DNA from 2 places in the Methylobacter sp. S3L5C genome. Region 1 is predicted to be linked to the other one. Evidence: riboswitches for the same ligand, from Rfam matches in the RefSeq annotation. Region 1 holds a riboswitch; the other holds the start of a gene.
The links. Region 1 has a riboswitch for cyclic di-GMP ahead of KKZ03_RS09525 (hypothetical protein). Riboswitches for the same ligand answer to the same signal wherever they lie in the genome.
Positions count from the first base shown of each region.

Region 1 (7,319 bases):
GTTGTTTCAAAATCGCTCACCGTATCTTCATAGCGTAGTTCCAGGTAATCAGGCTGAATATTTTCTCGCAAGTATAACCACAAATCCATAACAGCCCCATACTGGCGGGCAATACCCTTCAAGGACAACAAGTTAACCGTCGCTCGGGATGCTGTAAACGGCTGCATAAAACAGCTTAAACATACATCGCGAGGGTCTCGCAAAGCAAACAAAATATTTGCTTCGGGAAAGACAGTACTGATAAATCCGGCATCAATACTATTAAGAGCCACTTTATCGATAAACCGTTTGCATGGTGCAACACTACCATATTCTTCTTCAACACGTTGCCAGTATAATCGGCGCAAATGCCGAATCTCGTTAACACCACAAGCATGCAGGGCTTGCGGTATATCATTGACCACGCCGGTGAGCTTTGCCAACTCTTGGGTTAACTCAAAAATTAATTCATTTTCGTCCGAGGTAAACACCGCCGGATGCGCAGCCAATATTTGCTCGGTGAGAGTGGTACCTGAACGTAAAAAACCAAACAAAAATGACGGTACCGGCAAGGCATCTACCTGTAAGTCTTCCAGTGACCAACGCGTCAATAACGCCTTATCAAACCCCGCCTTGTTTTTGGCAATACTATCAAAAATAGCCTCTTTGTTTACTTTACTAACTTCCGGCAAAGCTTGATGCAAGACGGCAGCTTGATTCAGCGCCGTAAATGCAGCGTCGTATTGCTGTTGTTTATCCAAGACCGTGGCCAGTTCCAAATAGGCACGCGCAATCAGCGGTGGCTGGTGAGGAGCTTCGGTAATCCTCATCAGCCTTGCACTAGCCGCATCCAACTGCCCTTGCCGGGCATCCAAAATAGCCAACAACGTATTACATCCCGGATCATTCGGCAATAATTGACAAGCCTTATGCGAAGCCAGCAATGCTTCATCAACACGATTGATACGACTCAAACACATTGCCAGCGTATTTTGCGCAACAGGAGATTGGGGCATCAGACGTACCGCCAGTTGCGCCAGTTTAAGTGCTGCCTCCAGATCGCCCCAGTGTTGCAGTTGTCCTGACAATTCCAGTAACTGGGCAATATCACGACTTTTCACAGATTCCTTTTCTACTTGTGCCGCCGCTTGCCGAAGATACGTTAAACCTTCCCGATGCTTGCGCTGCCAGCAAAGTTTTTGTCCAACACCGGCCAACGCTTCGGCATGCTTGGGCTTGATCACAAGTACTTGCCGAAACCAGCACTCGGCAGTGTCAAAGTCACCACGCGAGATTGCTAACCGGGCATTTTGTAACCATCCGGCAATATCGGAAGATTTTGTTTGTTTAACGATATCGCCAACCTGAACACAACAAGCCTTAAACTTTTTTCCGCTGCCACAAGGGCAAGGATCATTACGTCCCACCCGGAAATTTTTGGGACTATCAATACCTGTTATCGGTTGAGCAAATTTGGCAATGGAGGTTTTTATCATGGATAAGTGGCAATTAACTTAAAAAAAATCGAGCTGATGTAAAAATGGAGGTACCAAAAACATCAGGTTTACCATTGGATATCGATTAACAACTCTTTCTTTTTCCAGCGAAAATCGACATTCTAATCATTACCTTAACATTAACATCCTTGATCCGCAATCAGAAGCCTAACCACATTTTCCTCATAACCCATTGAGTATATTAATATTTAATCAAGCCCTATCAGAAAATTTTGATTAAACTGTGTTATATAACGCATTACAAATGCGTTATATAACACAGTTATTTTATAGACCATTACAGTAATCCTGCCTATAAACCCGGTGCTTTGGTCTGATAATAGTATTACATTCAATATGTTGGTTAAAAATTGCTTATCCGGGTGAGAATTTCTCCTAAAAATAATAACTCCCCTGAATATACCTTTCCATAAAAAACAAAAAACATATACTTGCTTTTAATCAATCTATTACAGACTCCATAGAAAAATATACTACCAATTTATAGATAATGGCACAGGCATTGCTAAATTAAGTAACAACTAGATAAAAACGCTGTTGATATTTTGGCAATACGTCTAGCAACCAGCCACACCCGTCGCGAGGCGGGGCCGGAAAGTCACGGTTCTTAATACAAATTTAAGAAGGCCGGGCCGCCTCCTAAAGTAATGGGGAGGATCTTGGTGTTTTCCTTAATCTTTAAGGTAACGCTGAGAACATTACTGTTATCAATTAATCAATTTAATATAAACAGTAAAAAGGATATCAAATGAAACAAATAAACTTATTGACGGCCTCTCTAACCATTTTAGGCACTCTGATTGCATCTCCAGCGGTACAGGCTCATGCCTCTCTTAATGCGGGCGGTACCGGTGCCAACCCCGTTTGGACAAATGGGGCAATTACGCCTTGGTTACCTAATGATGCGACTGTCTCTTCAATCGGTTATTTAGGTATCCACAGCATAAGCAATAAGCGTGTAATTCAAACCGGTGTTTATGGTACTGCTTATAACGCCACTACCAATCCTGGTGGCGTTACTACCGCTAATCTCGGCGGCACTTTTGGCGGCGCGACTCCAGTGGTAGGTGATTCGTTGCTAGGTCAGACTTATAAATACAACAATAACGCCGCTAACCCTACAGATCTTGCTCTAACATCAATTTCAACGGGTGCTAATTCTTGGGCCGCCGGCGTATCCGACACCAATACCGGTTTGTCTTTCGGTAATATGCATGTCAGCAGCGGTACAGGCAATCCGGAAGGCAATTTAATGCCGACTGTTAATTATTTAAACATTACGGTTGGTGACGACCCATTGTTTACCGGTATCGGCCAATTGGCATTTTCATTGTACCAAGGTTGGGCACAAGGCCCCGGTCTGCTGGGTATGAACTTGTTAGGCACTGTAACTGCAAGCTCTATTGGTCAAGATATTGGTCTTAGTCTTGCGCTGTCAGGACTGACACGTAATGCTCCAGGTACTGAAGGCGAATACACCATCGTGGTTGGCGATCAAAGCGCTGAAGGCGGTCAATACAGAATGGCTTTGGAAGCGTCCCTTACTGCCCGTTACGGTAACATAGTAACCGCATCAGCAGTTCCGGTTCCTGGTGCTGTATGGTTGTTTGGTAGTGCATTAATTGGTTTGGTTGGTTATGGCCGTCGTAAAACGGCTATTGCTGCTTAAATTAAAATTGAAGTGCCTATTGTTTCCAGAAATGGCAGTCGATGCGGCAGTAACTATTAATAACCATCAGAAGGATACAACCGTGAACAAAAAACAACTTAATAAAGCGATTATTGGCATTCTTGGCCTGGCAACACTCTCGGCTGTCTCATTACAAGCTAATGCCTTTAGCGCGACATCATTAGGAACTTTTACAGGAACTACCATTAGCAGAGACGATGCAACACCTTTCAAATCCTGGTCAGATTATGGTGCAGAAGTCAACTTTGGCTGGGTTCATACTGCTGACTGGTTTAAACTGCAAGTGGGCTCTGCTGCCGACATCACCGCAGGAACTACTTTTAATGTCGAATTTAAACTGGCAGGTCGCGGTACATCTCAACCGTTAAACACTGGCGGCTTCACGCTTTGGACAAGTGGCACTGCTGCGACTGTCGAAGGCGGGGGCTTTCATGAATACAATCAGGTTCGCGGACCTGGCGATAATGGCATCACTACCAATGATCTTATTGGCAATGTAGTTAGTGGACATAATGGTTGGGTAGGTTATGCGCAAAATGGCTTAAGCTTTACTAATGGCGATGGCGATGTGGTTGCCAACGGTGGAGCCTGGAATACCAGTTCGCCCTATCTGACGGGTGGCGCAGCAAGTGCAGGAAGCAACGCAACGCTTGACCTTTATGGATTAAAAGCCGGTTATTATCTTATTGGTTTGGGTGGTGTTTGTCCTGATGACAGTGCAAGCTGTATCACTACAACACCAGGATCACGTCAATACACCTTTACCGCTTCATCGACTGTTGCTCCAGTACCTTTACCTGCCGCCGCCTGGTTATTTGGTAGCGCTTTGATGGGTTATTTGGGTCTGCAAAGACGTAAAATGGCTGTTTAAATTCGTTCTGAATTTAAGCTCTTATCCAAACGGAGCCGAAGTTGCCCCGGTTCCGTTTGGACACTAAACTCAAAAAGTATCAACGGATATAAACTTTTTTTATCAATGCATAACCGGCTTGTTTACGCTATTTGAATCCCGAAACGGGTTTTCGCGTAGCGCTGCTACCTGACCGGTTTCCCGGTATTTTTTATAGTCAGCAAGTACTTGAGCATGATCGAACGCCAAAGACTCAGGCAGCTCATTAAGCAAAAACAGACGACAATTTTTGGCATCATCAGCGGCTACCGGTGTTCCCGCTGCCTCAGCAACATAAACCGCGGTCACCGTATGCCCACGCGAATCGCGGGCTGGATCAGAATAAATTCCCAGCAAGGCAAGCAGAGTGACATCCAACCCGACTTCTTCCTGTGCTTCGCGCACACCAGCCAGTTCGATAATTTCACCCAGATCAACAAACCCACCAGGAATTGCCCAGCCGTAAGGTGGATTGGCACGTTCAATTAATACAATAGGACGGCCGGGGTAATCGGTCAGCTCAATAATGACATCCGCAGCAAGCAAAGGGGTAATCGGTTTAGGCATAAATTTCTCTAAAAAATAACAGCGCGACAATTGATTTACCTGTTCGATTATAAAAAGGCTTCAACCAGTGCCGGAAACATACTGATTCCAGCCAGGAAGCCAGGCATCAGAAACCATGATGAGTTGTATCATGAGTTTTGTAACTCATGTATTGGGCATACATTACTATGACTGAGATTTATCCAAGCATATTAACTTCCGGAATCTCATTATCGATGCGGGGAAATTCCATCTTCTGCCAATGCACCAGTTCCAACGTTCCGTTGAAATGCTCCACAATGGCGGTACAACTTTCCACAAAATCTCCGGTGTTAATATATAAAAAAGCTCCTATCTTCTTCATTTCTGCATGGTGTATATGTCCACAAATCACACCATCCAGATCCCGGTCTTTAATGGTACTGACAATACTTTCTTCGTAATCAGAAATAAACTGTACCACGTTTTTGACTTTAAACTTAACATAGGCAGCCAGGGAAAAGTTTGATTGCAAACCAAACCAACGCCGAATTATTCGCAGAAAGCGATTGATCCAAATTAAAAAGTCATAGCCTTCGCTACCTATTTTGGCAAGCCACTTATAACACTGCGCAATAGTGTCGTATTCATCGCCATGAATAACCAAAAATTTCTTGCCGTCTGCGGTAATATGTATATCAGAATTTTTAACGACGATATCACCAAAAACATGGTTATCATAATCCCGGACATTTTCGTCATGATTACCCGGTATATAAATAACCTGGGTATCATGCCTGGCCTTGCGCAAGAGCTTTTGAATAACGGTGTTATGATCTCGCGGCCAATACATTTTTTTGGAAAGCGACCAAAAATCAATAATATCGCCAACCAAATAAAGCTTTTCACTGTCATTGTACTTTAGAAAATCAAGCAATACGTCGGCTTGGCATTGGGTAGAACCCAAGTGCAAATCAGAGATCCAGATGGTTCGATAGCTGTTATTAATCATAATCAAACTTTTGTGATGGCATTACCGACAAGAGGAAATTTATTGATAATCCTGTAAAACCGGCTACCGGACAAATATCAACACTGTATCAATGCTAGCAAAAGCAAATGAAAGTAATGTTACAAGCCAACAAAACGGTTATTTTTAGACATTTTAAACTGTCTAAGTCTGCTAAATACCTCAACAAAGACTGTGCTTACCGATGACTTGTTGATGTTCTCAGAGTAAAAGTGACAGGACCATTATTGATCAGCGATACCTGCATATCGGCACCAAACTCACCAAACTGGACATTGGAATACGTTGTTGTCGCAAAATCTTGCAGATAACCAAACAGTTCCCGGCCTTTTTCCGGTGCAGCTGCGGAAATAAAACTTGGCCGATTACCTGTCTGGGTATCTGCTGCCAAGGTAAACTGCGGGATCAGTAACAAACCGCCATTGATATCTCTTAAACTGAGATTCATACGGTCATTATCGTCAGCAAAAATCCGATAATTAAGGATACGCTCCAGCAACCGTTCGGCATCTTTTTGGCTATCTTCTTTTTCTACAGCCACCAGCGCCATAATTCCCGTCGCTATCCAGCCTATGTCTTGGTTATTGACAGTGACTTTTGCTGTGGTTACCCGTTGAATAATTGAGATCATAACGGCTCGGCTGATTTTGGCCGCTTATCCACCAACGCGATCCATCATTTCCTGCCACAAATCATTATAAGCCTCGGTAGAGCGACTTTTATTGATAAAACCACCCAACGGCATACGTTCCAGTCCCATACGTTCAATATCACTGGAGTAAGGAATCGCGGTATTTAAAATTTCCGGATGACTTTGAGCCAAATTTTCCATAATGTCCTTGTGCATGTTTTTACGACGATCGGCCATAGAGAAAAACGGGATCAATACCAGATTATCCAATTTATTATCTTTAATAAATTCTTTTAATTGCTCAAGTGTTCTTAAAGATAATGTAGTAGGAATAATGGGCGACATTAAAATATCAGCCGCTTCAAACACGGCTTCTGATAATAAGGAAATATTGGGCGGACAATCCAAAAAAATAAAATCATACTCTGCTGCTAGCGGCTTAAGCAATTTTTTAAGTTGTTGGGTCGGTTTTTTCTTGGTATCCAAAACCAAATCCAGATTTCTGAAAGAAAAATCTGCCGGTAACAAATCCAGATTTTCAAAATCAGTCCCTTTAATCAGCCCTTCCAGATCACGTTTGCCGGCAATTAAATCTTTACTGCCGCCTTTTAACTTGGGCTTGATACGAAAATAATAGCTACTGGCTCCCTGTGGATCCAAATCCCAAACCAATGTACGATAACCTTTACACGCAGAAATAAACGCCAAATTGACTGCGCTTGAGGTTTTACCAACACCACCTTTGATGCTGTACAAAGCCACTATCTTCATCGTATATTCCTGTGTTAATGAATCTGTTTGGAAAAACTTACCGAACAAACTACTGCTATTAGCTTGGTAGTTCTTAATAAATTTGCTCATGGATCGCATTTATCTTTGTATTTTATCTTAAATTAAAGATGTAGGGAGCCGATTTTTCAAGCTGCGACAAAAACCTGTTCATCTCAATTTACAATTAAAAACCATCGCAGGCTGATAATCTATTGAATTAATTATTAAATGTTTTCTATTGCCAAGTTCTGCATGAACCCAACCGGCTTATGGTTTATAATCAACCT
Region 1 covers NZ_CP076024.1:2,108,508-2,115,826, reverse strand. The annotation lists gene KKZ03_RS09530 (sulfotransferase) at 1-1,475, opposite strand, end outside; cyclic di-GMP riboswitch class I at 2,054-2,136, shown strand; gene KKZ03_RS09525 (hypothetical protein) at 2,245-3,165, shown strand; gene KKZ03_RS09520 (hypothetical protein) at 3,248-4,057, shown strand; gene KKZ03_RS09515 (NUDIX hydrolase) at 4,160-4,642, opposite strand; gene KKZ03_RS09510 (UDP-2,3-diacylglucosamine diphosphatase) at 4,821-5,612, opposite strand; gene dtd (D-aminoacyl-tRNA deacylase) at 5,809-6,261, opposite strand; gene KKZ03_RS09500 (ParA family protein) at 6,286-7,122, opposite strand.

Region 2 (7,319 bases), 2.2 Mb from region 1:
GGATACCGAATCCGGTTTTAGTGATGTCATTTTTATTACCGGCGCTTATGGCTTGGGTGAAAATGTCGTACAAGGCTCGGTAGATCCTGACGAATTTTATGTACACAAACCGACCTTTGAGCAAGGCCATCGTGCCGTATTAAAACGTACCTTGGGCGCAAAAAAGATAAAAATGGTTTATAGCAATGGCCGTACGCGAGAACCGACTCAAAACCTTGTTACCTCCGCCGAAGAACGTAATCATTTTTGTCTTAACGACCAAGATGTTTTAACGCTGGCCGACTATGCCATCAAAATAGAAAACCATTACAGCGCCAAGGCAGGCCAGACCAAACCAATGGATATTGAATGGGCAAAAGATGGCATTGACGGCATCCTGTATATTGTTCAGGCACGACCTGAGACCGTCGTATCACAATTGAGCGGCATGGTATTGGAGCAATATGTACTTAACAGTAAAGCCACGCCAGTGGTTACCGGGCATTCGGTCGGCAGTAAAATTGCCACCGGTAACGCCCGTATTATTGACAATGTCAGACAGCTGGCTGACTTTAAAGCGGGCGATGTACTGGTTGCCGATATTACGACACCGGATTGGGAACCAGTAATGAAAATTGCCTCAGCCATAGTCACCAACCGTGGCGGGCGCACCTGCCATGCCGCCATTATCTCACGGGAATTGGGTGTGCCTGCGGTAGTCGGTTGTGATAACGCTACGACAACACTTAAAAATAATGCCCCCATAACGGTATCCTGTGCTGAAGGCGACAATGGCAAAGTCTATGAAGGCATCCTTGATTTTGAAATTAAAACCACCAACCTGACCGGCCTGAAACGACCAAAAACCAAAATCATGTTAAATATCGGCAACCCGGAACTGGCTTTTAAAACCAGTTTCCTGCCCAATGACGGCGTGGGTTTGGCGCGTATGGAATTTATTATCACCGAAACCATCAAAGCGCATCCAATGGCGTTGATCCATCCGGAACGTGTGCAAGATAACCAAGAACGGGAACAACTGGCCGAATTGACCCGTAACTACGCAACTCCTGAAGATTTCTTTATTCAACGCCTGTCGGAAGGTGTAGGTACAATTGCCGCCGCTTTTTATCCCAAACCCGTAGTCGTGCGAATGTCCGATTTTAAAACCAACGAATATGCCACCTTATTGGGTGGTCGCTGGTTTGAGTTTGATGAACCCAATCCGATGATCGGTTTTCGTGGCGCATCCCGTTATACCCATCCCGCTTATGCCGAAGGCTTTGCACTGGAATGTGCCGCCATGAAACGGGTACGCGACGTCATGGGCCTGACTAATGTTATCCTGATGATTCCTTTTTGCCGTCGTGTCCAGGAAGCCAAAAAGGTACTTGATTACATGGCGCAACTGGGGTTAACGCGGGGTGAAAACGGCTTGGAAATTTATGTGATGTGCGAGATTCCCAATAACGTCATCCTGATTGATGCCTTCTCCGAGCATTTTGACGGCTTTTCTATCGGCTCCAATGACCTTACCCAACTGACCTTAGGCGTAGACCGTGATTCCGCGATAGTCGCCGAAGACTTTGACGAACGTGATGCCGGCGTTAAAGCAATGATCCGGTTGGCCGTAGAAGGCTCAAAGCGCAACGGCAAACATTGCGGCCTGTGCGGTCAAGCACCGTCGGATTATCCTGAAATGGCCGATTATCTAGTGGAAATCGGCATAGACTCGATGAGCCTGAACCCTGATACCGTGCTGCAAACGACACAGCAGGTATTGGAAACTGAAAAGCGGCTGGGTCGGGTTTAAACAAGCAAAAGCCAAGGTCCACGAAAGACACGAAAAGCACGAAAAAAGACACTAAATTATTGCTTTTTCGGGGCTGGCAATCAATAAGCAGGAGGCGATAACATCCCTTCAAGGAATTAGGGGTTATTATCGGTAAAATAATCCTGCTTTAAATGGCTGATTCCCAAGTTGGAGTTCGGCTCTGGCTCCCAAGCTGGAGCTTGGGAGCCAGAGAAATTAAGCGATATTCTTACGACGCTTTAAGCCCATTAACCCGACCATCGCGCTACCGAAGAGCCAAAACGCACCGGGTACCGGAACGGCGGCAACATCGCCCGGGCGAACAGCCCATGCGTAGAACTGGCCGAACTTATAGGGGGCGCCCTGGTAGCCACTGCTGGTATTTAAGCCCCACGCGGCGCTTGGATCGGGCGCGTACTCACTACCCGACCAGTAGACATAGCTCTGGACGTTAGTAAATAGATCATAGTTAGCATTATGAGTTGTTTCAATATCTGTCCAAGCTGCACCACCTAATTGATTGTAAAACAAATCACCCATTTGGCTACTGGTAACATTGATTCCATCAGCTTTTACTGGTGTAGAGGGTAAGCTCCAGCCCGTAACACCACCCAACGTCAAGTTGTTAACCCAGGCTTGTGCGCCAAACCAGGTCATTGTGCCAGTGCTGGTATTAAAGTCTGCGCTGGTCAGGTTATAGATACCCGTATACCCATCATAATAATTGGCCGTATCATGAATAACCCCGCCGTTAGCCGCGATAATGTCACTGACCATATTAGGATTACTCGCCGCCTGAGTTTGAAACAAGTTGGCATCGGCTGCCCAAGTGATGTTATTAACATCGTCATAAACCATACCGCCGGTACGGGCCCACAGCGCTGCTTGGGCAGTGCCGGTTACTATCGTGCTAGCCAGCAATGCAAATGCCAGCGCTATTTTTTTATATTGCATGTTGTTACCTACGAAAAATTATCATTAAATTTAACGCAACCCGGCTGGCCTTTATCATAGGCTCCGTAGTTTTCCGTCCTTATCTTGCAATAAGTTTGGCTTGTTCATCCATGAATCATGGGCACTTGGATAAGTGGGACACGAGCGTGCAGTTTTATTAAGCGGATAACTTTGCTTGAACATAAATACCTAAAGTATTTATGTAATCTTTAAACTACTAAAAGACTATAACAGATAAAAATACCAAGTACAGCTTTGAATTGTATCGAAATGCATCGAAATGTATCAAGTAACCTAAATATACTAAATTCATAGACTGTGCTGAATAAACTGGTTGCCAAGTTCCAACTTAGCAACCAGTTTATTCAGTATTGATTTCGTGTATTTAATATATTTTTTGTCTTTCATGTCTTTCGTACTTTTCATGAGCTATGGCCATCATTTCATGAAACAGTGGCAAAATTGAACGAAAGGTGAATTATTCGATACGGTTCACACTTTTGTAACAAATAAAAAGTAAATTAGGATTCAACTTGACAGACCTAGCGTGTTGTTGAGGGTGAAAGCAATTATTAGCGGCTCAATTATGCCTGGCTTATTTAATTGCAGATTAACCATTTATATTAACAACATCAAGGATTCCAAAGCTTATGAAACATACACGTATTACCCTCGCTATTGCCGTTGCCGTAGCGCTAGCCTCCACAACCGCCAATGCAACCGGTGGTTTTAGCTACTCTCATGAATGGACTTTCAGCCATACTGCCGCTAATGGCTCAAATTCAATGGGCTCTGAAATTCTCTCCTACGACGCCCTAAACAATCGTCTATGGGTGGCAGGTACGGATGCAAACCAATTAAACCTTGGTCAAGGCGGTATTGATATCCTTGATTTGTCCGGTAATCTGGTCAATTCCTTTTCTACTAGCTCGCTAGGCGGCATCAATAGCGTCGCTGTAAAGAACGGCCAAGCAGCGATAGCCATCACAGCCCCCAACAAGACCAATGCCGGTTTAGTGAGTTTTTATAATGCTAATACTTATGCACATCAGGCGGATGTGACGGTCGGCGCTAATCCTGATGCTGTCACTTACACACCAGATGGTAGTCGTTTGTTAGTGGCCAATGAAGCCGAACCAAGCAGTTATTTGGTTGGCCCTGGTGGCGATCCAGTCGGCTCAGTGAGCATTATCAACACAACCACTTTTACTTCACAGACCGCTGGTTTTGAGAGCTTTAATGGCTCGGCTGCAGCACTTAAGGCTGCAGGTGTCAGACTTACCGGCCCCAATGCTTCTGTTGCCCAAGATCTTGAACCCGAATACATCGCAGTAAGCGCAGATGGCACCAAAGCTTACGCAACCCTGCAAGAAGCTAATTCAGTGGCAGAGATCGATATCGCTACGGCAACCATTACCAACATTAAAGCCATGGGCTTGAAAGACCACAGCCTGGCGGGCAACGGCCTGGATGTTTCAGATCGTGACGGATCAGGCAAAAGCCCCCTGAACGGCAATATCCAAAATTGGAACGTGATGGGAATGTATATGCCAGATGGCATAGCGAGTTTTACCAACAGCGGCAGTCAATACTATGTAACGGCCAACGAAGGCGATTCTCGTGGCGATTGGGCAGGTGGTAATGATGAAATCCGCGTCGGCGATGCAACCATTGATTCCGCTCTAAACGCTACTCTGACCGCTGCGCATGGTGCTGACTGGCAAACCAATAACGACAAACTAAATCGTTTGACTGTCTCTACCAGCGGCGACACCGATGGCGATGGCGACCTTGATCAGTTACAAGCATTTGGTGGACGATCTTTCTCGATTTTAGATGCTAACGGTACAATGGTGTTTGATTCCGGCGATAAGATAGAGCAAACCATAATGGCTAATTACTCGTCAATTTGGGATGACAGCCGCAGCGATAATAAAGGACCAGAGCCAGAAAGCGCAATAGTGGGTAAAGTCAATGGCCGCGATATATTGTTTCTGGGTCTGGAGCGATCCAATGCCATCATGGCTTGGGACATTAGCAACTTGGCAAGCATCCTCTACCTCGATACAATTTTCACTGCAGGTGATGTTGGTCCGGAAGGAATAAGCTTTTTCTCTAACGCCGCAGGCAGCTATCTTGCTGTAAGCAACGAGGTTAGCGAAACTACTTCTCTGTATCAAGTCGCAGCAGTTCCTGTTCCTGCAGCAGTTTGGTTATTCGGCTCGGCAATGGCAGGCTTTGGTGTCTTGACTCGTCGACGCAAAGCCTAAAAGCCGGTATTTTATCAGCATAAAGCGTTGGGCTACATGCATTACCGGTTCCCAAGCCGAAACTTGGGGTCAACGCGGTAAGGTGTAATAGGTAGGGCATCAATAGCATATTGCGCCCTACTTTTAATCCGTCTTATGGCTTTAATTAATGAGTAGGATGTGTAGAGCAACGCGAAACCCATCGAATAAGCGATTGAATATGATGGGTTTCGGCTATTGCCTCTACCCATCCTACGCGCTTTAATAGCTTTTGAAACGTTTGGGACGGGGTTATAAAACTCCGTCCCGCGTTATAATTTGCGATTCAGATCAATAAATATCGCAACGGTATTTTAAAAAACCTTTATTCACTCTCCCCGTCAAGCTACTGGCACTGCCAGAACCTCTACCGGCACTCCTAATACCTTTTTTGTGTCAGTAAAACCCCCCAATGGCGCTGCCAGCACCTCTACCGGCACTTTCAGTACCTTTACTCGCTTTTCCAATACCTTGCTTGGCAGTGCCTCTAAAGGTATTGACATAGCAACCAAAGGTGCTGGCAGTGCCAGTAACTTGCTGAGCAGTGCCAATACTATTATTACTTAATGCAAACCCTTTACCCGCATAACCGGTAAAAGTGTCAAGCTATACAAGCGCCAAACGACAAGCCAGAAAAGCACTATGCGGCGTCTAAATACAATAAAAGTTGTGCAGATTATTACCGTTAATAAAGCCGGGATATGAGTTTTTATTGGCACTTGCCGGTAATAACCCGTGCAAGCACCTTCAGACCGCTATAATAACTATCAGGCATCTGCCCCATACCCATTTGTATTAATCCATCAGAGGGCTTTTATTAACATGACATACTTTTATATAGCACTAGTCTTTGTTGCCAGCTTCTTGTCTGGATGCGCTGATACCGCTGGCTCTCATCAATTGATAGGCTCACCTATGAGTAGTAGTCAGGCAGACCGATTTTCTGATTTGGTTATTACCGTTAAAGCGGATAAGCACGTTACTTTAAATCAAACTGATACCGATAGAATGACGAAACTGATTGTGGCAGATATAAAAACCACTAGCCCAAAACGTTTTAAAACCATCAATACCGGAGTTCCCGGTTCTACAACGCTCAACGCTTCTGTAGCCATAAAAAACTATGATGAAGGCAGTGCTTTTGCGCGATTTATGATGATAGGCTTGGGACAAATGCACATTGATGCCGAGGTAACGCTTGCTGACTCTTTATCCAATGAAAAAATGGCCCGCTATGAAGTCAACAAGACTTTCGCCTGGCATGGTTTTTATGGTGCACTGACGGATATAAAAGATACCGAGGTTGGCTTTTGTAAAGCGGTTGCAGATTCCATTATTGGTAAAGACTAGCAAGGAGGCTGTCCAAGTAACTTCGCTATAGACTTTCAGAAATTAAACTGTCAATTCATGCTCTGTAAGCTCACACAGATAACATCACTTGAAGGGATGGTATCTGTCAACATGGAAATTACTTATCTGAAAATCTATAGTCTTTATTGTGCTGCCATTTTGGCAGCAAAGCCTAAGCTGATTTTTTGTGAAGACTTAATCAAAGATGGAATCAGTGGATATCTGTACCCAATTTAAGCCGGTCTTTTTTTTGCTCTCAATTAGATTCAATTCTTCCGTACCAAGCAAGGCAATCATGCTTAATTCTGACTCTGCTGAGCGCAATTGCTTTATTTCATTGAGCTGTGCGGCCAAATCGAACAAATCCGTTTGATCGACATTTTTTTTAAAATACCTGCGCATGGTCATTGTTTTAAGGGCAAAAAATTAAAGTGAGATATTTCACAAGTCGTCAACCGTCAAGATCTTGTAAACTTCATAGGCAGGTTCTTCATAAGGATGCACGTTAAGTAACGTCTGGACAACTTCCTTGATTACGACAGCAGTGCAAATCATCTCCACCTTATATTCAATAACCTTTTCCAACCGGTTAACTTGCCCAAGTGTTGGCCGGCTATTTGCCAAAGGTCGAAACTGACCTTCTCCGCGCACTTGCCAGCAGCATTGATCATAAGCCTTGTAATGCCCTACGCCTTTTGCAAACAAGGCGCTTTTTACTGCTTCAAGCTGCGCTTCGGGAACGTAAAAACTTAATTTATACATGGCGATAATCGCTTTATGCCGTCTTGCGCTGCAGTGCTGCCCGCACACAACGTAAAATACTGTAACTGTATTGGCCATCAAAATGCTCATAAACCGGTTTTAAGGCATTTTGTTGTTCACCGGGCAGACTTAAAATAGCCTCCTCAATAGTTTTTATTTCCGGCTCAGGCAAT
Region 2 covers NZ_CP076024.1:4,766,871-4,774,189, forward strand. The annotation lists gene ppsA (phosphoenolpyruvate synthase) at 1-1,792, shown strand, start outside; gene KKZ03_RS21590 (DUF1566 domain-containing protein) at 2,009-2,746, opposite strand; cyclic di-GMP riboswitch class I at 2,778-2,856, opposite strand; gene KKZ03_RS21595 (choice-of-anchor I family protein) at 3,397-5,016, shown strand; gene KKZ03_RS21600 (hypothetical protein) at 5,428-5,601, shown strand; gene KKZ03_RS21605 (DUF4410 domain-containing protein) at 5,857-6,384, shown strand; gene KKZ03_RS21610 (hypothetical protein) at 6,580-6,786, opposite strand; gene KKZ03_RS21615 (NGG1p interacting factor NIF3) at 6,826-7,146, opposite strand; gene recQ (DNA helicase RecQ) at 7,160-7,319, opposite strand, start outside.
Region 2: another riboswitch for cyclic di-GMP. It lies ahead of KKZ03_RS21590 (DUF1566 domain-containing protein); the one in region 1 lies ahead of KKZ03_RS09525 (hypothetical protein).